One region of the Paenibacillus sp. EPM92 genome, then DNA from elsewhere that is predicted to be linked to it. Evidence: riboswitches for the same ligand, from Rfam matches in the RefSeq annotation. Region 1 holds a riboswitch; the other holds the start of a gene.
What was found. A riboswitch is a leader RNA that binds a small molecule or an ion and turns the genes downstream of it on or off. The one in region 1 is predicted to bind cobalamin.

Region 1 (5,834 bases):
GAAGCACCGAGACGACCGTCATGCCGCACTCCTTCTGCCACAGGCGAATCCTATCCATCATCTCGAGCTGGAAGCCGATATCGAGGAACGTCGTCGGCTCGTCCAGCAGCAGCAGCTTCGGCTGCTGCGCCATCGCCTTGCCGAGCGCGACACGCTGGCGTTCTCCGCCGCTCAGCGCGTCGACCGGGCGTTCCCGCAGCGGCTCGAGCTTGAGCCAGCGAATGACGCGGTCGACCAAGGCGGCGGCGTCTTCCGCTTCATCGCCGAACCAGTTCTGATACGGGTAACGGCCCATCTCCACCACTTCCTGCACCGTGAAGCCAACCGGCGGCAGCGCATCCTGCTGCAGCACCGCGACCTGCCGGGCCAGCGCTTTACGCGAGTACTCGCCGACCGGCTTGCCCGAAAGCTTCACCGTCCCGCCGTCTATCGGCTCGACGCCGGCCATAGCCTGCAGCAGCGTCGATTTGCCGCCGCCGTTCGGACCGAGAATGCCAAACCATTCCCCCGGCTCCACCTGAAAGTCGATGCCGTTCAGAACTGTCCGCGCGCCGTACCGCTTCACCACCCGTTCCATCGCAACCTCGATCATGGCAAGTCCCCCTTCGCCGCATTCGCCAATCTCCGCCTAACCGCCGTCCAGCCTCCTCCTTCGTTTCCTAGCGTCCCCTTACCGTTTCCCTGCTGCGCTCACACCGCTTGGTCCCGAATGATGCGCTTTCGTCGTCGCAACAAATAAGCGAAGAACGGCGCGCCCATGAATGCGGTCACCACGCCTAGCGGAATCTCCGTCGGACTAAGCAGCGTGCGCGCAAGCGTATCCGCGAGCAGCACGTAGATGGCGCCGCCTATCACCGATAACGGCAGCAGCAGGCGGTAATCCGGCCCGGCGATCAGCCGCAGCAAGTGCGGCACGAGCAGTCCGACGAACGCGATCACGCCGGAGACGGATACGGCCGCCGCCGTAATTAACGTGGAAGCGATCAATACGATCAGCTTGGTGCGCTCGATGTTGACGCCTAAGTATGCCGCTTGCCGCTCGCCTAGCGCGAATACGTTCATGGCCCGGCCGTAACCGGTCAGCACCGCTACGCCAATTACCAGGTAAGGCAGCAATATCAACGTATACGACCAACCGCGAAGCGCCAAGCTGCCCATCAGCCAGAATATAATTTCATTGATGACCTGCTTCGACATCGAGACCATCAGCGAGACTAGGGCCGACAAAAACGCCTGCATCACCACACCCGATAAAATCACCGTTTCGATCCGCAGCTTGCCGTCCGCTCTCGCCAGCATCAGCACGACCGCAAGCGTTAGCGTTCCTGTACCGAAGGCGACCGCCGGAACGCTCCATTCGCCGAATACATACTGCAAGCCGAATAAGATAAGAAAGGAAGCGCCGACCGACGCGCCCGAGGAAACGCCGAGCGTGTACGGATCGGCCAGCGGATTGCGCAGCACCCCTTGGAAAGCGGCGCCAGCCAGTCCCAAGGCCGCTCCGACGAGCATCCCGAGCACGACGCGAGGCAGCCTGACCTTCCACACGATTTGCTCCGAAGACGTTTGCCAATCTACCGTTAAGCGCCCCTCCATGCCAGGCAGGTGATGCAGCAATATTTTCCAGACGTGCACGAAAGGCACCTGCACCGAGCCGACCGATAATGAGACGGTTGCGGCTAACAGAAGCAAGACAAGGCAAGGTCCGCCCCATAGCATCAGCTTCCGCTTCATTAGTTCACCAGTTCCGGATAAATCCCTTTGGCGATTTCCTTCAAGCCTTCCGTAATTCGCGGACCCGGACGGCTTGTCGTATCTTTATCGATGCCGGCCAGCTTGTTTCCTTTCACCGCTTCGAGCTGATCCCAGCCGCTGCGCTCGCGAATGATTTGGTCGAGCGTTTTTTTCGACTTGTCGTCGATCAAATTTTTCGGATACAAAATGACCTGCGGGTTTGCGGCGATGACTTTCTCTTCGCTCAGCTTGACGTACCCTTTCTCCGATGCGTATACGTTGATCCCGCCTGCCGTCTCGATCAGTTCGCTCAAAAACTCGCCCGAACCGACGGTATAGCCCGGGGAAAATTCGATGAACACTTTTTTCCTCTGCTCCGGCTTTACTGATTTTACAGCGTCGACCACGCTTTGCCGATCCGCTTTCATTTGCTCGACGAGCTTCCGGGCTTCTTCTTGGCGATCGAAAATTTCGCCCATTCTCTCAATGTTCGCCAGGACGTCGTCCATCGTTTTCGGCTGTACCTGATACAGATTGATCTTCAGCTCGCGCAGCTTGTCCACCGTCGGCGCTTTCATGGAAACGCCGGTCAGAACAAAATCGGCGCCCGCTCCGATCAGCGCTTCTTCGTTCGGCTTCGTGATGCTGCCGAGCTTCGGCTTCGTCGCAGCTTCCGCCGGGTAATCGCAATAATCCGAGACGCCGACGATTTTACTCCCGAGTCCGAGCGCAAACAAGATCTCCGTTTCGCTCGGTGACGTCGAAGCGATCCGCTCCGGCGCTTTCTCAAACACGAATTCCTTGCCTGTCGCATCCTGCACCTTCAGCGGGTATGTCGTCCGCTTCGCTTGCTCCGTTCCTTCCTGCTGGCTGCTCTGCGCTTTCGGCGGGTCGACGAGCTGACCTTGGTTCGGCGCGGTCGCCTTACTGCCGCAAGCAGCCAATGCGGCCGCAAGCGCTAAGCTGACGACGGCCGTCGTCAGCTTTCGCAAGTGTCGTTTCGTGCTGGTATTCATCATCTTTTCTCTCCTTCATTCATCATTGGCTAGAACGTTCCCTTGACTGAACATACAAAAAAACCTCCGCCTGCGGACGCGAATCCGGAGCAGAGGGCATGTTTCAGACCCGATCCCGGGTCGTAAAGACCTGGGGCCGGAGCAAACCGCCGCTGCGCTCCTTTTCCGCGAAAGGAACAAGCGTATGAAGTTCGGGCAGGTTTCCTGGCTTCCGGGCTCCTTTCGGCGCTTTCTCGCCTTCCCAACCGGCAATTGCCGGCAAGTGGCTATCAGAGAGAGCTTATCGCCCGGTTACAGTGGCGGGACCGCGCCGGAATCGCACCGGCTTCCCTTTTAACCTGCGAACCAGCGGCTTTCGCCGCCCGCAGGCACCCGAACCTTTATTTAGAACAACGCCGCTTATTGCCCAATCGTTCAGGACAACGGCTATTTTTGCGCAATGTGCTTCATCACTTGCTTCGCTTTTTCAATATCCGGCGCATTTTGCGGAATGAACGCGTACAAGTCTTGGCCGCCCAGGCCCAGATCGGCGAACCATGTCGTCTTCTCGACCGGGATGCCGAATAAGTGCTTTTCGAGCTTGCCGTCCGGATTCCCGTCCACCGGCAGTTCCAGCACTCCGTCCGGGAAGTCTTCCGCCTTCGCCAATTCGTCGAGCGGCACGTATCCACCCTGCTTACCCAAGCCCCGGAATTGATCGCCGGGAAGGATGAGAATACCGTTACCGGCCGCCGCAACCTCAATGATCATCTTCTCGAGCGAAAACATCGGGGAGACCGCGACTGCCACCGTTGGGGCTTCTCCCACTTTAGACACAAGGGCCGCTTCAAGCTTCTCCGCCGCACCGCCCGGCATGCTTGTCGATGACATGATAAAAATCGGCACGTCCGCTTTCGTTCCTCCGCCGCCGCATCCGGCCAGAAGCATAAGGACCAACGCGATGACCAGCCAGCTTCCTTTCCTCAAATCCTTTTCCTCCCATTTGCCGCGTTGCATCAAAACATTCATCTGCTAGGTCTCTATCGACCTATCTTACCATACCCGAAAGGCTTGTATCAAAATATAAGGAATAACGAAAAGAAGCCGTTCAGGAACGGCTTCCACGATGACGATTCATATATTCATTAATTTTAATGTCCAGTTCCATGCTAATCTCGACGACTCGAGGGGAAGTTAACGTATTCCCGCTTTGGACTAACGATTCCAGCTCTTGTCGCAGACGGTAAATTTCATCTTCTAAAGACGTTGCGGATGAGTTTGTTTTCCGTTTACCAAAAATCCACTTGGCATTGCGATCGTTCTCTTGAATCCATACGACGTTCAAATACTGCCGAAGCCGATATTCCGGAAATGCCATCGTTCATCCCTCCCGTTCCCGATCTTTAGACCTATGGATAACAGCTTCATAAAGGATTTATCTATGAAACTTCCATACATCTAACATACCAGTTTTGGAGAAACTTGAAAATGACTATTTTTGTCGAACCTACAACTTTTTCATGAAATTTCCTATTCGATCGATCGCTTCCGTCAATTGACTGACCGAATAGGCGTAGGAACAGCGTAAAAAACCTTCGCCGCCCAGTCCGAACGCAGATCCGGGCACCGCCGCGACCTTCCCCTCGAATAAAAGGCGCTGCGCAAATTCCTCCGAGGTAAGGCCGGTCGCTTGAATCGAAGGAAACGCATAAAACGCTCCTTGCGGCTCATGGCACGGCAAACCGATCTGGCTGAAACCATGCACAACTAACCGCCTGCGCTGATTGTACGACTCCACCATCCGGTCCTTCTCCTCCAGCCCGTGCCGAAGCGCTTCGATGGCCGCCACTTGGCCCATTGACGGCGCGCACATGACGGTGTATTGATGGATTTTCAGCATGGCCGCAATCAAATCGCGGTGTCCGCAAGCATACCCCATCCGCCATCCGGTCATGGCGAAAGCCTTGGAGAACCCGCTAACCAGAATCGTCCGGTCGCGCATGCCGGGTATGGAGGCGAAGCTGACGTGCTTTTTCTCATACGTCAGCTCGGCGTATATTTCGTCCGAGATGACGATAAGATCGTGCTCCTCGACGATTTTGGCGATAGGCAGCCAATCCTCATAGGTCATGATGCCTCCCGTCGGATTGCTGGGGTAGCACAAAATCAGCACTTTAGAGCGAGGCGTGATGGCCGCTTTCAATGCTTCAGGCGTCAGCTTGAACTGATCTTTGGCGAACGTCTCGATCCCTACGGGAATGCCGCCGCCGATTTTCGTAATCGGGCTATACGAAATATAACAAGGCTCCGGGATCAGAATCTCGTCGCCCGGCGTAACCAACACGCGAAGCGCCAGGTCGATCGCTTCGCTGCCGCCGACCGTAACGAGCACCTCGTCCGTCGGTTCGTAAGGGACCTGGAACGAATCGTACAAGTATTCGGCGATAGCTTCGCGCAGCTCCGGCAAGCCGGAATTCGGCGTATATTTGGTGTTTCCCCTCTCCAGCGCATAGACGCATGCTTCTCTGACGTGCCAAGGCGTGCTAAAGTCCGGTTCGCCGACGCCAAGGGAGATGATATCTTTACTGCCGACAGTCAGATCGAAAAACTTGCGGATCCCCGAAGGCGGAATTTCGCGTACAAGCGGAGCAATATAGCTCGACATCGATTTCTTGGTTTGACTTTGACTTTGTTGTTCTATCATCGTTCACGACGTCCTTTACGGTGAGATTAGCAGACGGCTGTCGTCCTGATGATCCTCGAACGAAATCCCGTCCTGTTTATACTTTTTCAAAATAAAATGCGTCTTCGTCGACAGCACGCGATCGATCGGGGACAACTTGTTCGATACGAACGACGCGACTTCCTTGAGCGTCTTGCCTTCAATTTCAACAAGCAAATCGTACGCTCCCGACATCAAGTAAACCGACTTCACTTCCGGATATAAGTTAATACGCTCCGCTATGGCATCGAAACCGCGGCCGCGTTCAGGTGTAATCTGCACTTCGATTAAAGCGGTGACTTTCTCGCTATCCACTTTGGCCCAATTCACGACCGTCGCGTATTTTACGATAACGTTCGCTTCCTCGAGCTCGCGGATCGCCT
Region 2 (5,834 bases), on a different contig from region 1:
CGGCATGCAGGAAGAACGTAGATTTGCCCGAGCCGTTAGGTCCGCAAATTGCCGTGCGTTTTCCTTCAGGTATACGTATATTCAGCTGACGCAGAGAGGGCGTTTGAGCGCCCGGGTACGTGAACGTGACATCTGAAGCTTCCAATATCGGCTTCATCCTCTCACACTCCCCCCACTCGAAGCCAAATACTGAGCAGCGCGAGCGTCGCAGCACCGAGAATGCCTTCGGCTCCGTAACGTCCTGGAATCGGCTTAGGTTCGTAAGGCATAAAGTGAAGCTCTCCGGTAAATCCCCGCGACATAAGACCCTGTGACAACCCCCGATAACGGTGCATTGTCTTGGCAAACAGCTGTACGAGCAAGGCCGCGACGTCCCGCAGCGTGCGCCAGAAGCCTGCGTGTCCGCCCCGTGCCCGCTGCGCGGCGATCATTCCTTGTGCGGCATCCGAAAGGTGGAACAAGAACCGGTAGGTAATCACCATCAGCTCAAGCACGGCTTGAGGCATGCGAAGCCGCTTCATCACCTGCATCAATTCCGGGAACGGAATCGTGAAGACGATGAACAGCAAACACGCTTCACAGGCGGCTATCCGCACGAACACTTCCACCGCCTGAACCAAGGCCGCCGGTGAAATATACAACCACCCGCGAAATACCGGAACAGCCAGCAGCGCATCCGGCCGGACGCTTGCGGCGGACGAAGCCGCCTCGATTACCCACGCCGGCAAGCTGGTCACATAAAAGAAGCACGATGCGCCGAACAACCAGCTGTACGTCTTTAACGGGATACCCGCGTAACCGACCGTCCAGACCAGCATCCAACAGAAGATCACAGCCTGAACCACAGGCTGCGCCGTATACGCAAGCGTCAGCAGCACGGCCGCAAATCCGCATTTCCACATCGGGGAAACGTGCCGCAGCTTATTGGTATACGACAAGCTATCGATCGTATGGATCATCGGTTTTTAGATTTCGCGGCTTTTCCTTTATAAAGCCCGACCGTATACCCGATCACGGCAGCGCCGACGGCGGCCTGCAAAGCGAACAGCATGCTCTCGGTTTCCGCAGGCGGCTCCAGCAGCGGAGCAAACCAAGGCTCGTAGGCCGGCGACAGCTGGCGGATCATATCCTCGGCCGCCCCGTCGGCTCCCCCGAATTCTCCGTCGACAAGAAGCAGCGGAAGCGTGCTCAGCAGCACGACGCCGGCGATAAGCAGCCCGTTTTTCATCCTTTTGGTCATGAATGATCGACTCCTTTCGTTGTATGCCGCACAACCGACAAAGCTTCCGCATGGTGCAACCGCAGCCAGTTCCAGACAAGCACAGTCAACAGTCCTTCGCTAATCGCAAGCGGTACTTGCGTGATGGCGAAAATACCCGAAAATTTCATGAACGAGGCGGCAACGCCCCCTTCTGCAGCAGGGAACGCCAGAGCCAGCTGCACGGAAGTTACCAAATACGTCGACAAATCGGCTAGAGCGGCTGCCGTGAAGACGGCCCACACTTCTTTACCCGTCGTCTTCACCATGAATTTGTAGGCGAAGAACCCGACGATCGGGCCGGCAACCGCCATCGCAAACGCATTGGCTCCCAGCGTCGTCAATCCCCCGTGTGCGAGCAGCAAAGCCTGGAACAGCAGAACGATCGAACCGAGCACGCTCATCGGCAGCGGCCCGAACATCACGGTGCCGAGACCGGTTCCGGTCGGATGAGAGCTGCTGCCTGTAACCGAAGGAAGCTTCAAGGCGGACAGTACGAACGTGAACGCAGCCGCCAGACCGAGCAGCAGCTTCAATTCCGGCGACGTCTTCGTGATCCGGGCAATGGCGCGGACGCCGAGCGCGAAGAACGGGATAAACACCGCCCACCAGAAGATCGCCCATCCTGGCGGCAAGAATCCCTCCATGATGTGCATCGCATTAGCAGATTGCGGCTCGTTCACGACAAAATAAACGATAAATCCGATGATAACCGCGATCATTGACAAGACTTTGGATGATTTCATTTAATCCCCTCCCATGAATTTGTGCAACAAAAAAAGCATTCCCAACCGTAGACGGTTAGAAATGCTTCTTATCCTGATAAACTTTCGGAACGAAAGGGGCCATTCACCCTCCGTACGAAAACCGATCGCAGCAGCTTCCTAACACCTCCCTATCGTCCGTAGGTATATCAGTGTCGTCAGAACAGGCAGGTCTCCTGGCTACCAGCATCGACGCCCGCAAGCTGCCTTCCCGATCCGGTTGCGAATCAGTGGCTTCGTGGCTGCGAACTACGCTGTTACAGTGGCGGGACCGCATCGGATTTGCACCGAACTTCCCTATTAAGCTTCAACCTGAAGTTGAAGCACCTGTTCCCACAATATGCACTTGTGTAAGACTAGCCTTAATGTACACGAACCTGCCTGTGAATTCAACCCCCATATCTAACCGATTTCCTGCAATTGTGATAAAATAACGGGTACAGCGATCGGTTCAAGCAGCTGTCAACCAACAAAACAATACATAATTATAATTATGTTAACTAATTGCTGAATACAGGCAGTTAAGGAGCGTGGCCCGATGAACGTAATCAAAGTCAAAGACCGTTTGGAGCTGGAGAAAAAAATCCCGCTGATGCCCTGGTACGTGGAGAAATTCATTAATTATAAACTGCCCGACTTGTCTCCCTCTTCCCTGCTCGAATATGTGAGGGATTACGAGACATTCTTCGGCTGGCTGCTCGCCGAAGGGTTGAGTACGGCCGGACAAATGAAAGATGTGCCGCTCCTCGATCTCGAGCGGCTGCATATGGAGAGCATCGATCATTACAAGATGTTCCTCGCCATGCGCAAAACGAACGCCAATTCGAAAACGACCATTTCCCGCAAGCTGTCCTCGCTGCGCTCGTTGTTTCATTATTTGAGTCAAATCGCCGAGGACGAGAATTTCTACCCGCTGCTCAAGCGCAATGTCATGGCGAAGGTGGAAATTAAACGGACGCATAAACCGAAAGACTCGGCGGCCAAGCTCGAAGGCAAGCTGCTGCAGGAGGCGGAGATCGCCGAGTTTATCGACTATGTGAAGACGGGCTACGGCCAAGACGTGGCATCGAACAAGCAGGCGACCTATGCTTACGAGATCAATAAAACACGCGATGCCTGTCTCGTGAGCCTCATCCTCAACTCCGGACTGCGCGTGTCGGAGGTCGTTAACCTGAACGTCGAGGACGTCGATTTGAAGAAGAAGCTTATTTATGCGTTCCGCAAAGGCAAGAACGACGAGACGTTCAAAACGCCCGTCTATTTCCGGCAGGACGCGGTAGATGATCTGGCCTGTTATTTGGAGCTTCGCAGCTCTGTCTACAAAGCGCCGAAACGCGAGAAGGCGCTCTTCCTTGCTTTGGCTAACGGCAGACAGGAAGGCGAGCGTATGACCAAACGGGCGATTCAGGAAATGGTGATCAAATATGCCAAAAGATTCGGCAAACCTTACTTATCGGTTCATAAACTGCGCCATTCGTTCGCGACGGACTATTACTTGCGCAACGATCTGTACAAAACGCAGGAGCAGCTCGGTCACGCCTCGCCCGAAACGACACAAATTTACGCCCATCTAACCGATAAAACAATGTCTGAAGCGATCGACAAAGAGAAGAAGGACGGGATATCCGGTGCGTCTTGACGCCCGGAATTCCCGTCCTTCTTCGTCTGCTTAAGGCCCTTTGCTTACCCAGAACGATACATTGTCGCCTTTCTGGAGCGGAGTGCCCGGCGCAGGACTTTGACGAAACACCGTATTTGCCGAATGCGGGTTTTTCTCCAAATAAAACTGGTACCGAAGACCGGCAGCCAGCGCCTGTTTCTCCGCTTCTTCTTTGCTTAGACCGACCAGCTGCGGCGCTGTGACGGCTTGACCTTCTCCGGGTTGCGCCTCCGACGATGACTGAGGCTCAGCCGGTGTCGCGGGTACCGGGTTCGCTGCGGACGGCGTCTCCGGCAAAGCGGAGCTCTGGCCCGATTTCGCGGCGGTTTGCTGCGAGTCCGGAGACTTCCGGCCGATCCCGAGCTCCATAAACAATAGAAACACGCCGACCGCGGTCACGGCCGCCACCGTAAACAAGGCCATGCCGATCAGCGATTTTTTCCAAAAACCGCCGCTCTTAGCTTCTTCCACTTCTTCCACTTCTTCCTCTTCTTCGACGATCTCATCCTTTACGGTTGAACGAACGAGCTCATCCTTGGCCGGTACCGCTGCATGCTCCCGTTTGATCGCGAAGCGCACCTCTTCTTCCTTGTCCGGCATCCCGGCTGCCCCATCCGGCGCCGCCTGTCCGGACAGCTGGCCTAACTGCATGATGAACGACGATAAGGTATGCTGGCCCCTCCATGCACGTCCGAGAAGAACGAGCAATGCGTCCTTACGCTCATCCGTCGTGGCAACGAGAGCCGTACGCAAACGCTGCTCCCTCTGTTCCAGCGACGAAGGAATAGATTCCGTCCCCATAAACAGCTGATAGATCAAGCTGGCAAGTCCTCGAGCGCCCTGCTCGTCGCTCTTCACTTTTTCCCAGCAGTTAATAATTTTAAGGTGACCGTCGTTTCCGATCCAGACGTTGTCCGCCATGACGGAGAAGCCGGCGATGCCTTTTTCCAAGGCGTCTAGCATGCCTTTACTCAGCTCGAACGACATGGCAACGACGTCGGCCAAGGTGAATCCTCGGCGTTGTAGCCTGGCCAACAGCGGTTCCCCGTCGAACGATTTCAGAACGGCGTAAATCGATAAATCTTCGAAGCCGACGTCGAGCACATGCAAGAAGCGGGTATCATTTAAATGAGCTACCTCTTGAATCAAACGCATGTACGCTTGTTGTTCGTCGCGGTTCGGCTGCTCGGATACGAAAATAACGATATCCCGCCGCAGCGACAAATCCGTCCCCTCGAATAAAATACCGTTTTTGGCTGGAATAACCGGTTTTTTGAGTACATAACGGGCACGGAGCGTTTTCTCCATCGTGACCCCCTCCAAGCATTTACTTCTAAGCGATACTCGTTACTAACAGCATTAACCCGATTCGCAGGTTTTTAAACAGAACGGAAGACGGGCGCAAGACGGTTCTTATACGATTCGTACATCATCGTAAATTTGGAGGCGTAATCTGGAAAATCGCTTGCGGGATGCGGATGGGACACCGTTTTATAATTATTAATATTATTAATTATTAGTAATATTAAATATAAGATGACCTTCACATCTGCTTTAAGGTGTATTCGTGGGTAACCGATTCTATACCTGACAAGTTCCATTCCCGTCTCATAGCCGCTTCATGCACGGATGATCTGTCCTGCACGGGAAAACGGCCGAAAAAGACGTTCCCAAGCGACCGTCCTTTTCGCCGCGGCACATGAACAAGCCTACCGTTTAAGCGATGCCTGAAGCAGCGCTTTTACCTTCATCGGCATCTCCCCCTCGCTGTCTTCGTCAGGGCTTGAGCCGGACCATTCGTCCGCACCTACCGGCTCCACGCGCATGCGCTCCGGCGGAAACGGCGATAACAGGCTTTGCAAAAAATCAGGCTCGCCGTTGCGCTTCGAGTCGAGCCACTCCTTCAGCTCCCGTTCCTGTAAAATCGCCGGCATCCGCTCCGTATAATCGTAGAGCAGCCGGTTGGCGGCAGTCGTCATCATGGTGCAAGTCCGAAACTCGCCGTTCTGCTTGTCTTTCCAAATTTCATAAAATCCCGCAACCCCGAAAGTCTTCCGGTCCGTCAACGAAACACGGACATAACGGCGGCGCTTGCCTTCCGCCGCAGATACATAAAACCCGTCGCAAGGAAACACACAGCGGTGTTTGGCAA

Region 2: linked by a shared signal. The riboswitch ahead of JMF85_RS17770 (energy-coupling factor ABC transporter permease) and the one ahead of JMF85_RS25835 (ABC transporter substrate-binding protein) in region 1 are both predicted to bind cobalamin.

Annotation. Positions count from the first base shown of each region.
Region 1 is NZ_BCPS01000103.1:81,693-87,526, forward strand. It holds gene JMF85_RS25825 (ABC transporter ATP-binding protein) at 1-592, opposite strand, end outside; gene JMF85_RS25830 (FecCD family ABC transporter permease) at 691-1,734, opposite strand; gene JMF85_RS25835 (ABC transporter substrate-binding protein) at 1,734-2,753, opposite strand; cobalamin riboswitch at 2,928-3,141, opposite strand; gene JMF85_RS25840 (hypothetical protein) at 3,177-3,716, opposite strand; gene JMF85_RS25845 (aspartyl-phosphate phosphatase Spo0E family protein) at 3,838-4,107, opposite strand; gene JMF85_RS25850 (aminotransferase class I/II-fold pyridoxal phosphate-dependent enzyme) at 4,237-5,433, opposite strand; gene JMF85_RS25855 (Lrp/AsnC family transcriptional regulator) at 5,449-5,834, opposite strand, start outside.
Region 2 is NZ_BCPS01000076.1:93,666-99,499, forward strand. It holds gene JMF85_RS17755 (energy-coupling factor ABC transporter ATP-binding protein) at 1-157, opposite strand, end outside; gene cbiQ (cobalt ECF transporter T component CbiQ) at 162-959, opposite strand; gene JMF85_RS17765 (energy-coupling factor ABC transporter substrate-binding protein) at 956-1,240, opposite strand; gene JMF85_RS17770 (energy-coupling factor ABC transporter permease) at 1,237-2,004, opposite strand; cobalamin riboswitch at 2,172-2,368, opposite strand; gene xerS (tyrosine recombinase XerS) at 2,561-3,661, shown strand; gene JMF85_RS17780 (PASTA domain-containing protein) at 3,692-4,990, opposite strand; gene JMF85_RS17785 (SOS response-associated peptidase) at 5,392-5,834, opposite strand, start outside.